One region of the Micromonospora sp. NBC_00330 genome, then DNA from elsewhere that is predicted to be linked to it. Evidence: riboswitches for the same ligand, from Rfam matches in the RefSeq annotation. Region 1 holds a riboswitch; each other region holds the start of a gene.
What was found. Region 1 has a riboswitch for cyclic di-AMP ahead of OG598_RS24215 (coiled-coil domain-containing protein). Riboswitches for the same ligand answer to the same signal wherever they lie in the genome.
Positions count from the first base shown of each region.

Region 1 (3,348 bases):
CGTGCTGCCCAGCCTGCGCCGGGCCGTGTCCGAGGGCGTGGACGACATCGACGGCATCGTCGACATCCACATCGCCCAGACCGTCGAGACGTTGCTCGGGCAGTCGCCAGTGCTGGCCGACGAGGTGGCGCGGGGGCGGTGCGCGGTGGTGGGCGTGTCCTACCGGCTGGCCGCCGGAGCGGTGCGCCCGGTGGCCGCCGTGCCGGCCGGCTTCGCGACGGTGGAGACCCCGGCCTCGACCGACCCGGCCGCGCCCGCCACCGTCTGACGCGTCGAGGGCCGCTCCGCGTCACGCGGAACGGCCCTCGACGGCGATCGTGCGGGTCAGAGCAGCGACATGTGGACGTGGTCCGTGTGGTTCGACGGCCCGCTGTACGAGCTCCAGCCGGTGGCCGGGAACCAGATCTGCCGGTTCCAGATCACGTAGTAGATGCCGAGCCGGTCGGCGTTACGGATGAGGAACGCGGCGACGTTGTTGCCGTACGTCCGGGTGTCGTTGTTGTGCCACGGGGAGAACCCGCTCTTCTGTAGCGACCAGTCGCAGGCGCGGCCCTTCGGGTGCTCCCACGGCCCGCCGGGGCGGTAGCAGCCGACGAACCGGTTGAAGCCGGCCGCCTTGACCTCCTTGTACGCGTGCAACGTGCGCGGCGTGATGCAGCCGGACGTGGTGGGGTCGTTCTCGCTGCACGACTGGGGCTTCCAGTCACCGTCGGCCGTGCGACCGGGGCCGATCTTCGCGACCTTGGAGGTGGCATCCACCAGGCCGCCGGTGAAACCCTTACCGCCGACGAGGGAGAGCGCCTTGTCGGCCTCGCTCTTGCGCTTGGCCATCAGGGCGGTCTGCTTCTGCTGCTCCCGGACCTCGGTGTCGAGGGCCAGCTTGGCCTGCTCGGCGCGGGCCTTCACCTCGTTGACCTCGGAGAGCTTCTTCTCGTTGACCATGTTTATCTCGTCGAGCATCCCGGCGCGCTGGACGAACGAGTCGGGAGCGTCGCTCTCCAGCAGCATCGCGACCGCGCCGATCCGGCCGGTCCGGTACGCCTGGGCGGCGATCTGCCCGACCTGCGGGGCCAACGCGTCCAGGTCGGCCTTGGCCCGGTTGACCTCCGCCGCCAACTCGCCCTGCCGCTTCTTGGATTTGTCCAGCTTGGACTTGGCGGCGGAGTAGTCGCGGTTGGCCTGCTCGATGACGTCGTTGAGCAGCTTGGGCTCGCCGTCCTCCTCGTGCCCGGACGGTGTGGGGGTCGTCGGGGCGGCGTGCGCCGGGAGCGGCCCGGCGAGCACTGTCAGTGCGGCGATCACGGCCACCACGGGTGTCAACCAGCGGCGTAGGGGTGCCGTCACAATGTTCCCTTCCGTCGACCGCCGACCGGGTTAGCTGACGGGTTCGGGGCGGAAGCGGCCCCTACCGCTGACGCGGATTCACCCCAGGTACCTGGGTCCCCGGCTCGCCGGTTGGCGATTGGGCGGTGGCACCGCAGGCGCCGCTTCGCGCCTTCATCGGTAACCGGCAGCGAGGTTACCCGAGAGTCGACCGGCTGAGCTACGCCTGGATGCCGACCAAAAGCGTCATTTCGCCATAGCGTTGAGTGACCAGTGACGCGGTTCTCAGGGTGGATGCCCGATCTGGTCACGCTGAGGAGTGTCACCATGCCGTATCCGTGCTCCTGTTCGACTCCGGCCACCGGTCGGTGGCCTCGGATGGGGGTGCGGTCCGCGTCCGGTCCGGCTCGTCGGAGCCGGCCGTTCGCGGTGAGCTGAGTGCGGCCAGTGCCTCGCTGCGGTCCGGCTGGGGCCGGGGCGCGGGAGCGTCGGTGGACGCCGTGGCATCGGTACGCCCGGCCGCGGTCACCACAGCGGCCAGCCCGGTGGTCAGCGGCACGGCGGCGATCAGGCCGAGGGTGGCGACCGCACTGCGGACGATCTCCTGCGCGAGGAACTCACTGGTGAGGATCTGCCCGATCGGCCGCGAGTCGGCGGTGAGCAGGAGCAGCAGGGGCAGTGACGCGCCCGCGTACGCCAGCACGATGGTGTTGACGGTGGAGGCGATGTGCGCACGGCCGACCCGGGTGGCGGCGCGGTACAGCTGCAACCGGGTCAGCCCGGGGTTCGCGTTCGCCAGTTCGGTGACGGTGGCCGCCTGGGTGACCGTCACGTCGTCGAGCACCCCGAGCGATCCGATGATGATCCCGGCGAGCAGCAGGCCGTGCAGGTCCACGTCGCCCTGGAACATCGACAGGGTGGTGGCGTCCTCGCTGCCGAAACCGGTGAGGTGGGTCGCGGCCGTGGCGATCGTGGCGAGCACACCGGTCAGCACCAGGCTGCCCAGGGTGCCGAGCACCGCGACCGAGGTCTGTGCGGTGACCCCGTGGGTCAGATAGAGCACCACGAACATGATCAGGGCCGCGCCGACCACCGCCACCAGCAGCGGTGACCTGCCCGCGCTGATGCCCGGCAGCACGAAGGTGAGCAGGATGGCGAAGCTGGCGGCCAGCCCGGCGAGCGCAGCCAGACCTCGCCACCGACCGAACGCGACGATCGCGGCCGCGAAGACCACCGCCAGCCACACCATCGGGGTGCCGCGTTGGTGCTCGGCGATGTTCCAGTTGCTGACTGTGGGATCGATCGGATCGGCCAGTTCGACCAGGACGACCTCGTCGCCGACCTCGACCCGGGGTGCGCCGGGCCCGTCGGGCACCGGTGTCCGTACCTGCTGGCCGGCGGTCGGCCCGTCGTCGACCCGGACGTCGACAGTGCCGCACCGCCCGTCGCCGACCCTCGGTGTGCCCTCCGGAACCGACGGCGCCGGCGGGCACGGCTCGCTCACCACGCGGGTGACGGTGCCGGGGTAGCGCGGCACGTCCGCACCACCATCGGTCTGCGGTGACCCGCCGCGCGGCCAGAGCAGCACCGCGGCCAGCACTGTGGCGACGAACAGGGGTACCACAGTCACGACGAGGATCCGTCGCACCCGTGGCGGGGCGGACGGAGCAGAGTGACTGTGGTCGGCGGCCAAGGCGAGACTCCAAACGATCCGGTGCGGGATACGGGTCAGCGGGCCGGGCGGTTCACCGTTGCGGTGGAAACGCGGCGGACGGCGGGGCGGATCGCTGCCTGACGACCGCTTGATCACGGACGGTCAGTGCTCGGCCCGGTCGGCCGGGGGCGACGCCACGACGTGGCGGCGCCGGTGCCCGACTGTGCAGCGGCATTCGGAGGGCCATCGTGGGAGATGCTAGCCAGCCCTTCCGGGGGTTGCAGGTCGTGGCGGAGTGTCGGGTGGCCGAAGCGCTCGCGCGGCGGTCTCCGGGGCGGCATGTTGGAGCCATGCCCGCTCCGTCACCGCCC
Region 1 covers NZ_CP108012.1:5,350,432-5,353,779, reverse strand. The annotation lists gene OG598_RS24220 (carbonic anhydrase) at 1-268, shown strand, start outside; gene OG598_RS24215 (coiled-coil domain-containing protein) at 325-1,344, opposite strand; cyclic di-AMP (ydaO/yuaA leader) riboswitch at 1,349-1,479, opposite strand; gene OG598_RS24210 (YibE/F family protein) at 1,646-3,016, opposite strand; partial or broken gene OG598_RS24205 (heavy metal translocating P-type ATPase) at 3,328-3,348, shown strand, end outside.

Region 2 (3,348 bases), 500 kb from region 1:
CCGTCGCCGAACGCCTCGTAGGGCGCCGGGATCCACTCGCAGGAGATGGTGCGGGGGCACTCCACCCCGTCCGGGCGGGCCAGCCGGCGCAGGCCCAGCCGGTCCAACCAGGAACGCTCGGGCCGCACCGCGCGGGCCGGCAGGGTGATCCGCTGGCCGTCGTCGGTCACCCGGGCTTCGCCCGCGCCGATGGTGGTGAAGACCTCGTCGGCGAAGGCCGCCGCGGCGTCGGCGCTGTCCGCGCCCGAGTAGCGGGCCACAGCGCCGTACCAGGCCGCCGGGTCGGTGTCCGCGCCGACCGGCGCGCCCAGATCCCTCTGGTACGCGCTCAGCAGCGCGGCCCCACCCCGGATGTTGAGGCCCGCGTCGGTGCGCAGCGCTTCGGGGGTGGCGCCGGTCAGCGTGGCGGCGGCGTCGACGGTCTGCAACGCGGCGGTGGACGGCGCGGGTGCCTCGACCGGCCGGGGCGCGGGCACGCGGGCGGGACGGGAGTCGTCGCCGCGTGGGTCCTCGGCGCCGGCGTCGTGGTGGCCGCGCCCGGGCAGGGCGGCCACGTGCCGGGCGTCGGTCAGGTGCATCGGGCCGTAGCCGCCACTGGTGCTCGGTGTGCCGGCGTTGGTGTCCCAGCGGGACTCCAGGTAGGAGACGCCGAGCAGCACGACGGCCGGAACGCCGTACTCGGTGGCTGCTGCGGCGTACTGCTGCTGGCGGTCGGTGGTGGGCGCGGCGGCGGCCGGGTCGACGGAGAGTGGCACAGTGGTCGCGGCGGCGACCACGGTGGCAGCGAGCAGCGCGCGCCAGCCGGTCGACAGGGTTGGATGGTGCATCGAACCCCCTAGATTCTCGCGGAGTGAGGTCAGGTCACCATCGCGCCGTCCGGGAGGTCACGTCAATACCTTTCTATCTATCGAAGTAGATGGAAAGAATTCTTCACACACTGTCGGTGACCTAGTCCAATCCGTACGGAGTGTCACTGCCGCACGGGTTGCGGATCGGTAACAGGCGTCTCTACTCTGGTCATTTGTCGGCCCGACAGCAGCTCCGCCCAGCCCGGGCGGTAACGGACCGACACCGCCGAGTCGTTTCCGAGCGAACCGGGGACCCAGGTCCCTCGGGGTGAATCCGCAGCCATTGCGGTAGGGCGCCGACTTCCCGCCCGAACCCGTCAGCTAACCCGGTAGGCGGTCAGGAAGAAGGAGTACGGAACCCCGGTGGCACTCCATGCCCCGCGGCCGTCGTCCGAGCGGTCGGCATCAGCCGGCCCGGCGTCGATCGTGCCGCGCCCACGCTGGTCCCGCTTCACCACTGCACTCGCCGCGCTGGCCGGCATCGCCGTCGTTCTGACCGGCAGTGCCACGGCGGCCCACGCCGACCCGTCCGTCGCCGAGATCGAGCGCCAGATCGACGCCGACTGGAACAAGCTCGAACCGGTCATCGAACGGCACAACGCCACCCGCACCGACCTCGCCGTGAAGCGCAAGCAGGCCGATGCCCTGGCCGCCCGGATCACTCCGCTCGAGCGCCAGGTCGACGCCGCGATGAACAAGGTCAGCGCCCTGGCCGTACGCGCCTACATGGGTGAGAACGTCTCGACCGTCAACGCGATGCTGGGCAGCCGGTCACCCAGCGAGGTGGTCGGCCAGCTCGAAATGCTCGACCGCTTCGCGCACAACCAGCAGAAGGACGTACGCCAGGTGGCCGACCTGCGCGACCAGCTGGCCGCGCAGAAGGCGCCACTGGACGAGATGGTGGCCCAGCTGTCCCGCACGGAAGCTCAACTGGCGGCGAAGAAGAAGCAGATCAACGACGAGATCGACCGCCTGCAGAAGCTGCGCCTCAAGGTGTACGGCAGCGGCGGCGGCGGTCCGCTGCGCCCGGCGCCCTGCCCGGGTAGCTACCCCGGCGGCGCCGCGGGCACCGCTGTCAAGTTCGCCTGCGCGCAGATCGGCAAGCCCTACGTCTGGGGTGCCGAGGGCCCGAACTCGTACGACTGCTCCGGGCTGATGCTGGCCGCCTGGGCGAAGGCCGGCGTGTCGCTGCCGCACAACGCCGCCGCGCAGAGCCGGGTCACCAAGAACGTCAGCAAGGGCGACCTGCGCCCCGGCGACCTGGTCTTCTACTACAGCGACATCCACCACGTCGGCATGTACGTCGGCGGCGGCTGGGTGGTGCACGCCTCGCAGGCCGGTCAGCCGGTCAAGATGAAGAAGGTCGACGACGGCCCGATCCACAGCTATGGCCGTCCAGGCTGACCCTGAGTGATCGAAGGGCCCGTCGCGATCCGTCGCGGCGGGCCCTCGTCGTCTCGGTTCTAGCTGTCGAACCTCAGCGGGTTGGCCAGGTGCGCCAGTGCTGCCAGGCGCGGCTGGGTGTCGGCCCCCGCTGGCCCTGGTAGCGCGAGCCGTAGACCACCGAGCCGTACGGGTGCTCGGCCGGCGAGGAGAGCCGGAAGATGCAGAGCTGCCCGATCTTCATGCCCGGCCACAGGGTGATCGGCAGGTTCGCCACGTTCGAGAGTTCCAGCGTCACGTGACCGGAGAAGCCCGGGTCGATGAAGCCGGCGGTGGAGTGCGTGAGCAGCCCGAGCCGGCCCAGGGAACTCTTGCCCTCCAGTCGGCCGGCGAGCTGGTCACCCAGCGAGATGACCTCCAGCGTCGAGGCGAGCACGAACTCCCCCGGGTGCAGCACGAACGGCTCGCCGTCGGGGACCTCGACCGCCGAGGTCAGGTCGTCCTGCTGCATCGCGGGATCGATGTGGGTGTAGAGGTGGTTGTTGAAGACCCGGAACAGCCGGTCGAGTCGGACGTCGATGCTGGACGGTTGGACCAGGGTGGGCTCGAACGGCTCCAAGCCCAGCGTGCCGGCCTTGATCTCGGAGACCAGGTCACGGTCGGAGAGCAGCATCGGACCACCATAGCCGCGCTGCCAAAAGTGCCCGGATTCGGTGCCGGTGACCAGCGCGTCGAGGTCGCTGCTCGTACATTTGTTCGATAGAATGCCCACATGGCTTCCTGGTCCGAATTCGCCGCCGACGAGCCCCGACTCGCCGACGGGATCCGCGTTCTCCTCCAGCAATACGGGCCGGGCTTCGGCTATCTGGCCACGGTCCGCGCCGACGGCGGGCCCCGCGTCCATCCAGTCTCCCCGGTCATCACCGCCGAGGGGCTGTTCTGCTTCGTCATCGACTCGCCCAAGCGCCGCGACCTCGAACGTGACGGCCGTTACGCGCTGCACTCGTTCCCTGCGGAGGAGAGCGACGACGAGGCGTACGTGGCGGGGCACGCCCGTCCGGTGACTGATCCGCTCCGGGTGGCGCAGTTGGCGCAGAGCGCCCGGGCCGAACCGCAG
Region 2 covers NZ_CP108012.1:5,851,060-5,854,407, reverse strand. The annotation lists gene OG598_RS26640 (N-acetylmuramoyl-L-alanine amidase) at 1-827, opposite strand, end outside; cyclic di-AMP (ydaO/yuaA leader) riboswitch at 1,063-1,198, shown strand; gene OG598_RS26635 (C40 family peptidase) at 1,275-2,252, shown strand; gene dcd (dCTP deaminase) at 2,326-2,904, opposite strand; gene OG598_RS26625 (pyridoxamine 5'-phosphate oxidase family protein) at 3,004-3,348, shown strand, end outside.
Region 2: linked by a shared signal. The riboswitch ahead of OG598_RS26635 (C40 family peptidase) and the one ahead of OG598_RS24215 (coiled-coil domain-containing protein) in region 1 are both predicted to bind cyclic di-AMP.

Region 3 (3,348 bases), 1.6 Mb from region 1:
ACCTGACCATGGCGCAGCTCGGCGACGTGTTCGGGCACCGGCGCGGCTGGGATCCCCGGCGACACCCGGTCGAGCAGGAGGTGCTGATCAGTCGGGTGGTCCGGGATGCGCGGCTGGCCGACTACCAGGTGGCCGTCGACAGTGAGCGGGCCGCCTGGCGCGACGCGGAGTTGGCCGCCGAGTCGGCTCGTGCCCTCGCCGAGGAGGCGTACGCGGCGGCGGCCCGGCTACGCCCGACCCTGGCCCCCGCGCGCCGCACGGTGGCCGGGGCGTTGCGTCCCGCCGTCGTGGCACTGTGGCGCCCGGCCCGGGTGGGTTGAGCCCAATCCGTGATGTGAGGCCGGTCACCCAATCGCGAAATCGGACGTCCGACGCGATCGGCGGGATTGTTCCCGCGATTGTGGCCGCGTTCTTTACGGCCTGTCCGGTTGTCGCCCGCAGGCGTCGCCGTAACCGGTTGTCCCATCGAGTCACATCATCGGCAATACGCGCAGAAATTGTCGCGCCAATTGGGGTTTACGCAGGTGAACCTGGCTTGGCAGGGCGTTGAGACGCCAGTAGTGTCGTCCCGTCCGGTGCGGTAACCGATCGCAAGACGCGACGCCGCATCGACCCGCTTAATCGTGATCAACGAACCGGGGACCCACCAGTAAGTCCGGGGTGAATCCGCGAGCCACGGCCCGCGGTAGGGCGTCTTCCCGCCCGAATCCGTCAGCTAACCCGGTAGGCGGTGTCGGAAGGAGTCCCATCCTCGTGCAGCACCTTTCCACCCCTCGGTTGTTCCCTCGCCTCCACGGCGCGGCGGTGCACCCGCTCATTCGTCGCGTGACGGTGAGCTGACCCCCCGGGTCATCGCCTTCCCCGCCCGGCCGCGCCGGGCGTTCCCCTGAGCGGTTCACCATCCGCGGACCACGGTCCGCGCGCTGGCGCCTGCCCGGATACCGGTCCGGCCCCGGTGTGCCGCTCTCCCCCCGATCCGTGGAGGACCCCGTGAAGCACACCCTGCAGCGTCAGCTCCGCCGCCTCGCCACCGAACGCCCGTACCAGATCGTCGCCGCCTCCGCCGCGGCCCTCGCGATCGCCACCACCACCGGCGCCCTGCTCACCACCGCCGACGACGCCCCGGCCGGCCAGCGCACCGCGACCACTGTCGCCGAGATGCGCAGCGACGTCGCCGCGTCCCGCGGCGAGGCTCGGGACGCGTCCCCCTCGGCCAGCGCCGCGCCGACCACTGCCGCCCCGGCCACCAGCGCCGCGTCGCCCGCCGCCAAGGCCAGCAGCAACCCGGACCTCACCCGCAAGCCGGAGCGGCCGAAGCCGCCCGCGACCAAGGTGCTCGACTACGACTACGAGGCGCAGAACACCTACTACAACTGCGGCCCGGCGGCCACCCGGAACGCGCTCAGCGCCGCCGGCATCGACCGCACCCAGGAGGAGCTCGGCGCCGAGCTGGGCACCACCGAGATGGGCACCAACTCGGCCGAGGACACCACCCGGGTGCTCAACGCCGAGGTGAAGGGCTCCCCGTACCGGACCCGGATGTTCCCCGGCGCGCCCAGCCCGGCCCAGATGGACCGGCTCCAGGCCGACGTGGTGAAGGCCATCACCGACGGCCGGGGCGTGGTGGCCAACGTCGTCGGGGACGCCACCGACACCGACGGCGGCTGGCACTCCTACGGCGGCGGGCACTACATCGCCGTCGTGGGCTACAAGGACAACGGCCGCACCGTACGGATCGCCGACTCGGCGAACCCGGCCGACCCGTCGTACTGGATCACCACGATCGACCTGGCCAACTGGATCACCAGCCGGGGCTACTCCGCCTGACCCGGGCACGCTGACCGCCGCGGGCGCCGTCCCCCACAAGGGGCCGGCGCCCGCGGCGTCTGTCCGCGCGGTCGGTCATCGACGGCTCTCGTACCCGACAGTGAACCGTGGGAGACTGCGGCCGTGGTGGAGAAAACGGGTGGTCACGCCGGCCGCAGGCCGGTCCTGCTGCTGCTGCACGGCATGGGAGCGACAGGGGACGTGTGGTTGCCCTGGGCCCCGTACCTCGAGCAGCACTGGCCCGGGCGGTGGCTGGCACCGGACCTCGCCGGCCACGGCTGGGCGTCGCCGCTGCCGTCGTACTCCTTCCCGGGTTTCGCCCAGCAGATCGCGCAGGCCCTCGCCCCCGACGACCGGCTGGTCGTGCTCGGGCACTCGCTGGGTGGGGTGGTCGGCCTCGCGCTTGCCGCCCGCGACGCCGGAACGCCGGTGGACGCTGTCGTCGGGCTGGGCATCAAGGCACTCTGGTCGCCTGCTGAGCTGGCCCGTGCCGCCGAGGTCGCCGCCCGCCCGGTGAGCTGGTTCGCCAGCCGCGCCGAGGCGGCTCGCCGCTACCTGCGGGTCTCCGGTCTGGTCGGCCTGGTCTCGCCGGACCACCCGGTGGTGGACGCCGGGCTGCGCCAGGTCGACGGCCGATGGCGCCTCGCCATGGACCCGACCGCCTTCGCCGTCGGCGAGCCCGACCTGGCCGCACTGCTGGCGGCGACCGACGTGCCGGTGGTGCTGGCGCGCGGGGAGAACGACCCGATGGTCACCGACGAACAGCTCAAGGAGTACGGCGTACCGGTCGCCACGCTGCCCGGCCTCGGGCACAACGCGCACGTGGAGGACCCGGCGGCGGTGCTGGCGCTGCTCGATCCGTACCGCTGAGCGGGGCTACGCCGGTGTCGGCGCGGTCAGGGTCTCGGCCGGTGCCAGCTCCCGGCGGGCGGCGGTCAGGAACGCCTCGGCGTACGCCTCGGCCGGGAAGTCACCGAGGTAGCGGCGGCGGGTGGCCCAGCGGGCCTCGGCCAGCGGGTCGGTGTCCAGCAGTGCGGTCAGCACCTCGTCCACGTTGGACATGTCCCGGCGCAGCACGTAACCCGACCCGGCCAGCGGGAAACGCTCCACGAACCGGTCGCCCTCGTCGCCCATGTCGGTGACCGCGTACGGCTTGCCGGAGTAGAGGAAGTCCGAGATGACGCCGGACACGTCGGAGACCAGCGCGTCGGCGGCGTTGACGCACTCGGTCAGGCTCAGCTCCCGAGCCGCCGCGCCGACCACGTGCTGGCGGCCGGTGCGGGCCCGGTCGGCGACGAGCAGCTCGGTCAGGCGGCCCAGTTGGCGGGCCGATGCCGGGTTCTGCGTGGTGTACGGGTGGGCTCGCAGGATCACCGTCGCGCCGCGATCCAACAGTCGGCGCAGCAGGCTTTCGGCCACCGGCAGCGAGCAGTAGTCGGCGTCGGCGTGGTGCCCGGTCCAAGTCGGCGTGTAGAGCACCGTCGGGTGCGCCAACCCTCGCGTGGGCTCCGGGCGTACCTC
Region 3 covers NZ_CP108012.1:3,738,223-3,741,570, reverse strand. The annotation lists gene OG598_RS16765 (hypothetical protein) at 1-320, shown strand, start outside; cyclic di-AMP (ydaO/yuaA leader) riboswitch at 605-745, shown strand; gene OG598_RS16760 (C39 family peptidase) at 979-1,827, shown strand; gene OG598_RS16755 (alpha/beta hydrolase) at 1,951-2,697, shown strand; gene OG598_RS16750 (CDP-glycerol glycerophosphotransferase family protein) at 2,704-3,348, opposite strand, start outside.
Region 3: linked by a shared signal. The riboswitch ahead of OG598_RS16760 (C39 family peptidase) and the one ahead of OG598_RS24215 (coiled-coil domain-containing protein) in region 1 are both predicted to bind cyclic di-AMP.

Region 4 (3,348 bases), 2.2 Mb from region 1:
GCGGCGCGAACAGCACGGTGCCGACGAGGGCCGTGACCGGGTAGACCACCGCCGGGTCGGCGCCCCGCTGAACGGCGATGCCGAGGGTGAGCAGCACCAGGTCGGTGCCGAGCCAGCCGAGCGACGTGACGAGGTGCAGGGTGAGCAGCGCCTTGCGGGTGGTGGGTCGGATCCGAGGCATACCGCGATGCTGCCCGCCGACCGCGGCCGGGTCGTCCGACGAGCGACGACATCAGGGGTACGCCCGGCGACGTAGTCCGGCCCCGGACGCACGTGATGCCTGTGAGTCATCGGCGACTCACAGGCATCACGACGCGTGGGTCAGTAGACCGACAGGTGTACGTGGTTGGTGTGGTCGGTGGACGGGGTGCCGTGAGCCCCGCTGTACGACTTCCACCCGCTGCTGGGCAGCCAGATCTGCCTGTACCAGATCACGTAGAGCACGGCGAGCCGGTCGGCGTTGCGGATGAAGTACGCGGCCAGGTTGTTGCCGTACGTCTTGTCGCCGCCGGTGGCGTCCCCGCCGAAGCCGCCCTTCTGCGCCGCGAAGTCGCAGGCCCTGCCCTTCGGGTGTTCACCGGAGCCGCTGGGGCGGTGGCACGAGACGTACCTGGTGAATCCGGCGGCCTTGGCCTGGTTGAGCGCGTGCAGGGTGCGGGGGGTGATGCAGCCGCTGGCCGGGGTGGGGTCGTTGATGCTGCACGACTCGGAGGGCCAGGAGCCGTCGGAGTTGCGCGGCGCGGCCTTCGCGTTGGCGCTGGAGGTGCCCCGGTTGGAGCCGGCGTCGGCGGTGGTCTGCGGTTTGGGTGTGGTGGCCACGGTCAGGGCCCGTTCGGCCTGCTCCTTGCGCTTGGCCATCACCGCGACCTGCTTGCGCTGTTCGTTGATCTCGCCGTCCAGGGCGACCCGGGTGCGGTTGGCCTTGTCCTTGCTGTTCAGCAGGTCGCGCAGCACCCGGTCCTCGTTGGCCGCCACCGCGTCCAGCGCGGCCGCCCGGTCCATGAAGCCTTCCGGAGTGTTGCTGTTGAGCAGCGCCGACATCGCACCGAGCCGGCCGGTGCGGTAGGCCACCTCGGCGATCTCGCTGACCTTGCCGTTGCGCTGGTCGATCTCGACCTCGATGGTCGTCAGCTGGGTGGCGAGCTGCTTCTGCCGTTGCACTGAGGTGTCCAGGGCGCGCTTCGCGTCCAGGTAGCCCTTGCTGGCCGCCTCGAGTTGGGCGCGCAACGCCGGGGTGCCGCCCTCCTCGTCGGAGTCGGGTGCGGCGGCCCGCAGGCCGGTCGGGGGAGCGGCCGAGGCGGTGCCGGCCGGAAGCGCGACGCCGAGGGCGAACATCGCGACGATCAGGGCCGCCAGTCGGGCGGCGGGTGGTCGTGCTGGTGCCACTGCGCATGTCCTTCCGTCAGCCGCCGACCGGGTTAGCTGACGGGTTCGGGACGGAAGATCCCTACCGCTGACGCGGATACACCCCAGGAACATGGTTCCCCGGTTCGCCCAGTTGGGCGATTAGGCGGCGACCGCCACCGGCGCCGGGAGGGCGCCGCCTGGTGGAGGCCGGGACCGAGCCTACCGGTGCGGATGGGGCGGCTGCAGCCAATGTGACGGACGGTGCGTGCGTCACCACGGAAAATGACGGCCCCGTCACCATTCGATGGAGCCACAGGCTCCAGAAGCGGCGCCGGGCTCGATCTGCAACGTCGCGTGTTCGATGCGGAAGTCGTCGTGCAGGGCGGTACGCGCCGCGGTGAGCACCGCGCCGACCTCCGCGTCGGGTGCCATGGTCAGGTGAGCGGAGGCCACCTCCATGCCCGAGGTGAGCGTCCAGACGTGCAGGTCGTGCACCTCGACGACACCGGGGACGGCGGCGAGCCGGTCGTGCACGGCGGTCACCTGGAGGTGCTCCGGGGCGGCCTGCACCAGGATGCGGATGGCGGCGCGGGCCAGCCGCCAGGTGCGCGGCAGGATGAACACGCCGATGGCGACCGCGACCAGGGGGTCGGCCCACCACCAGTCGGTGACGGTGATGAGCAGCGCCGCGCCGATGACGCCGACTGAGCCGAGCAGGTCACCGAGCACCTCCAGGTAGGCGCCCTGGAGGTTGATGCTCTCCCGGGCCCCGGCGCGCAGCAGCGCGAAGGCGGCGATGTTCGCGAGCAGGCCGAGCACTGCCACCGCGAGCATCGGGCCGGCGATGACCTGGTGCGGGTCGCCGAAACGGCGGATCGCCTCGATCACCACGTAGATCGCGACGCCGGAGAGCAGGACGGCGTTGGCCAGCGCGGCGAGCACCTCGAGCCGGTAGAGCCCGAAGGTGCGTTGCGGGTCGCCGGTGGCCCGCCGGGTCGCCGTGATGGCGGCGAGCGCCATCCCGATGCCGAGCACGTCGGTGAACATGTGCCCGGCGTCGGAGAGCAGGGCGAGCGAGCCGGTGTGCAGGGCGGCCACCGCCTCGACCACCATCAGGGTGGCGAGCAACCCGAATGCCGCCCAGAGGCGACCTCGGTGCTGGTGTGCGGCATTGGCGACGGACCCATGGTGGTGGTCATGACCTGCGCCCACGAGAACCACCTTCCGCCGCTGGTCGGGACCCGGTCAAATGTATGCTCACATCGCTATGTGTGCAAGTGTACGGGCGGCGCCTTCCGTTGGCGGCAGTCCGCGCACGTCAGCCGGTCGGGTCGATGGTGGTGAGCCGCTGGGTGGCCCGGGAGAGCGCCACGTACAGGGTGCGCACCCCGGCGCCCGGATCCGCCCGGATCTCGCTCGGGGCGACCAGCACCACCCCGTCGTACTCCATGCCCTTGGCCTCCAGGCTGGTCACCACCTGCAACCTCGGCGCGCCGAGCGCGCCGAGCCAACCGGCGACCTCGTCGCGGCGGGGGACCGGCGTGATGACCCCGACAGTGCCCTCCACCTCGGCCAGCAGGCCGGTGGCGGCCTCCACCGTCGCGGTCTCCAACCCCGTCGGGGGCACCACCAGCTCCACCGGCTCGACCCCGGTGGAGCGGACGGCAGTCGGCAGCGGCAGGTCCGGGTAGAGCCGACGGATCTCCGCCGCCGCCACCGCGAAGATCTCCGCCGAGTTGCGGTAGTTGGTGGTGAGCGTGAAGTCGTGTCGCTTGCGCCGGCCCAGCGCCTGGTCGCGGGCTCGGGTCAGCTCCTCCGGATCGCCGGTCCACGCGGTCTGTGCGGGGTCGCCCACAACGGTCCAGGAGGCCAGCCGGCCGCGTCGACCGATCATCCGCCACTGCATCGGCGAGACGTCCTGCGCCTCGTCCACCACCACGTGCGCGTACTCCCGGTAGTCCTCCGGACGCTCCCGGGCCGCCGCGCGGGCGGCCCGCTGCC
Region 4 covers NZ_CP108012.1:234,199-237,546, forward strand. The annotation lists gene OG598_RS01145 (hypothetical protein) at 1-181, opposite strand, end outside; gene OG598_RS01150 (coiled-coil domain-containing protein) at 322-1,386, opposite strand; cyclic di-AMP (ydaO/yuaA leader) riboswitch at 1,392-1,523, opposite strand; gene OG598_RS01155 (cation diffusion facilitator family transporter) at 1,642-2,559, opposite strand; gene OG598_RS01160 (HelD family protein) at 2,666-3,348, opposite strand, start outside.
Region 4: linked by a shared signal. The riboswitch ahead of OG598_RS01150 (coiled-coil domain-containing protein) and the one ahead of OG598_RS24215 (coiled-coil domain-containing protein) in region 1 are both predicted to bind cyclic di-AMP.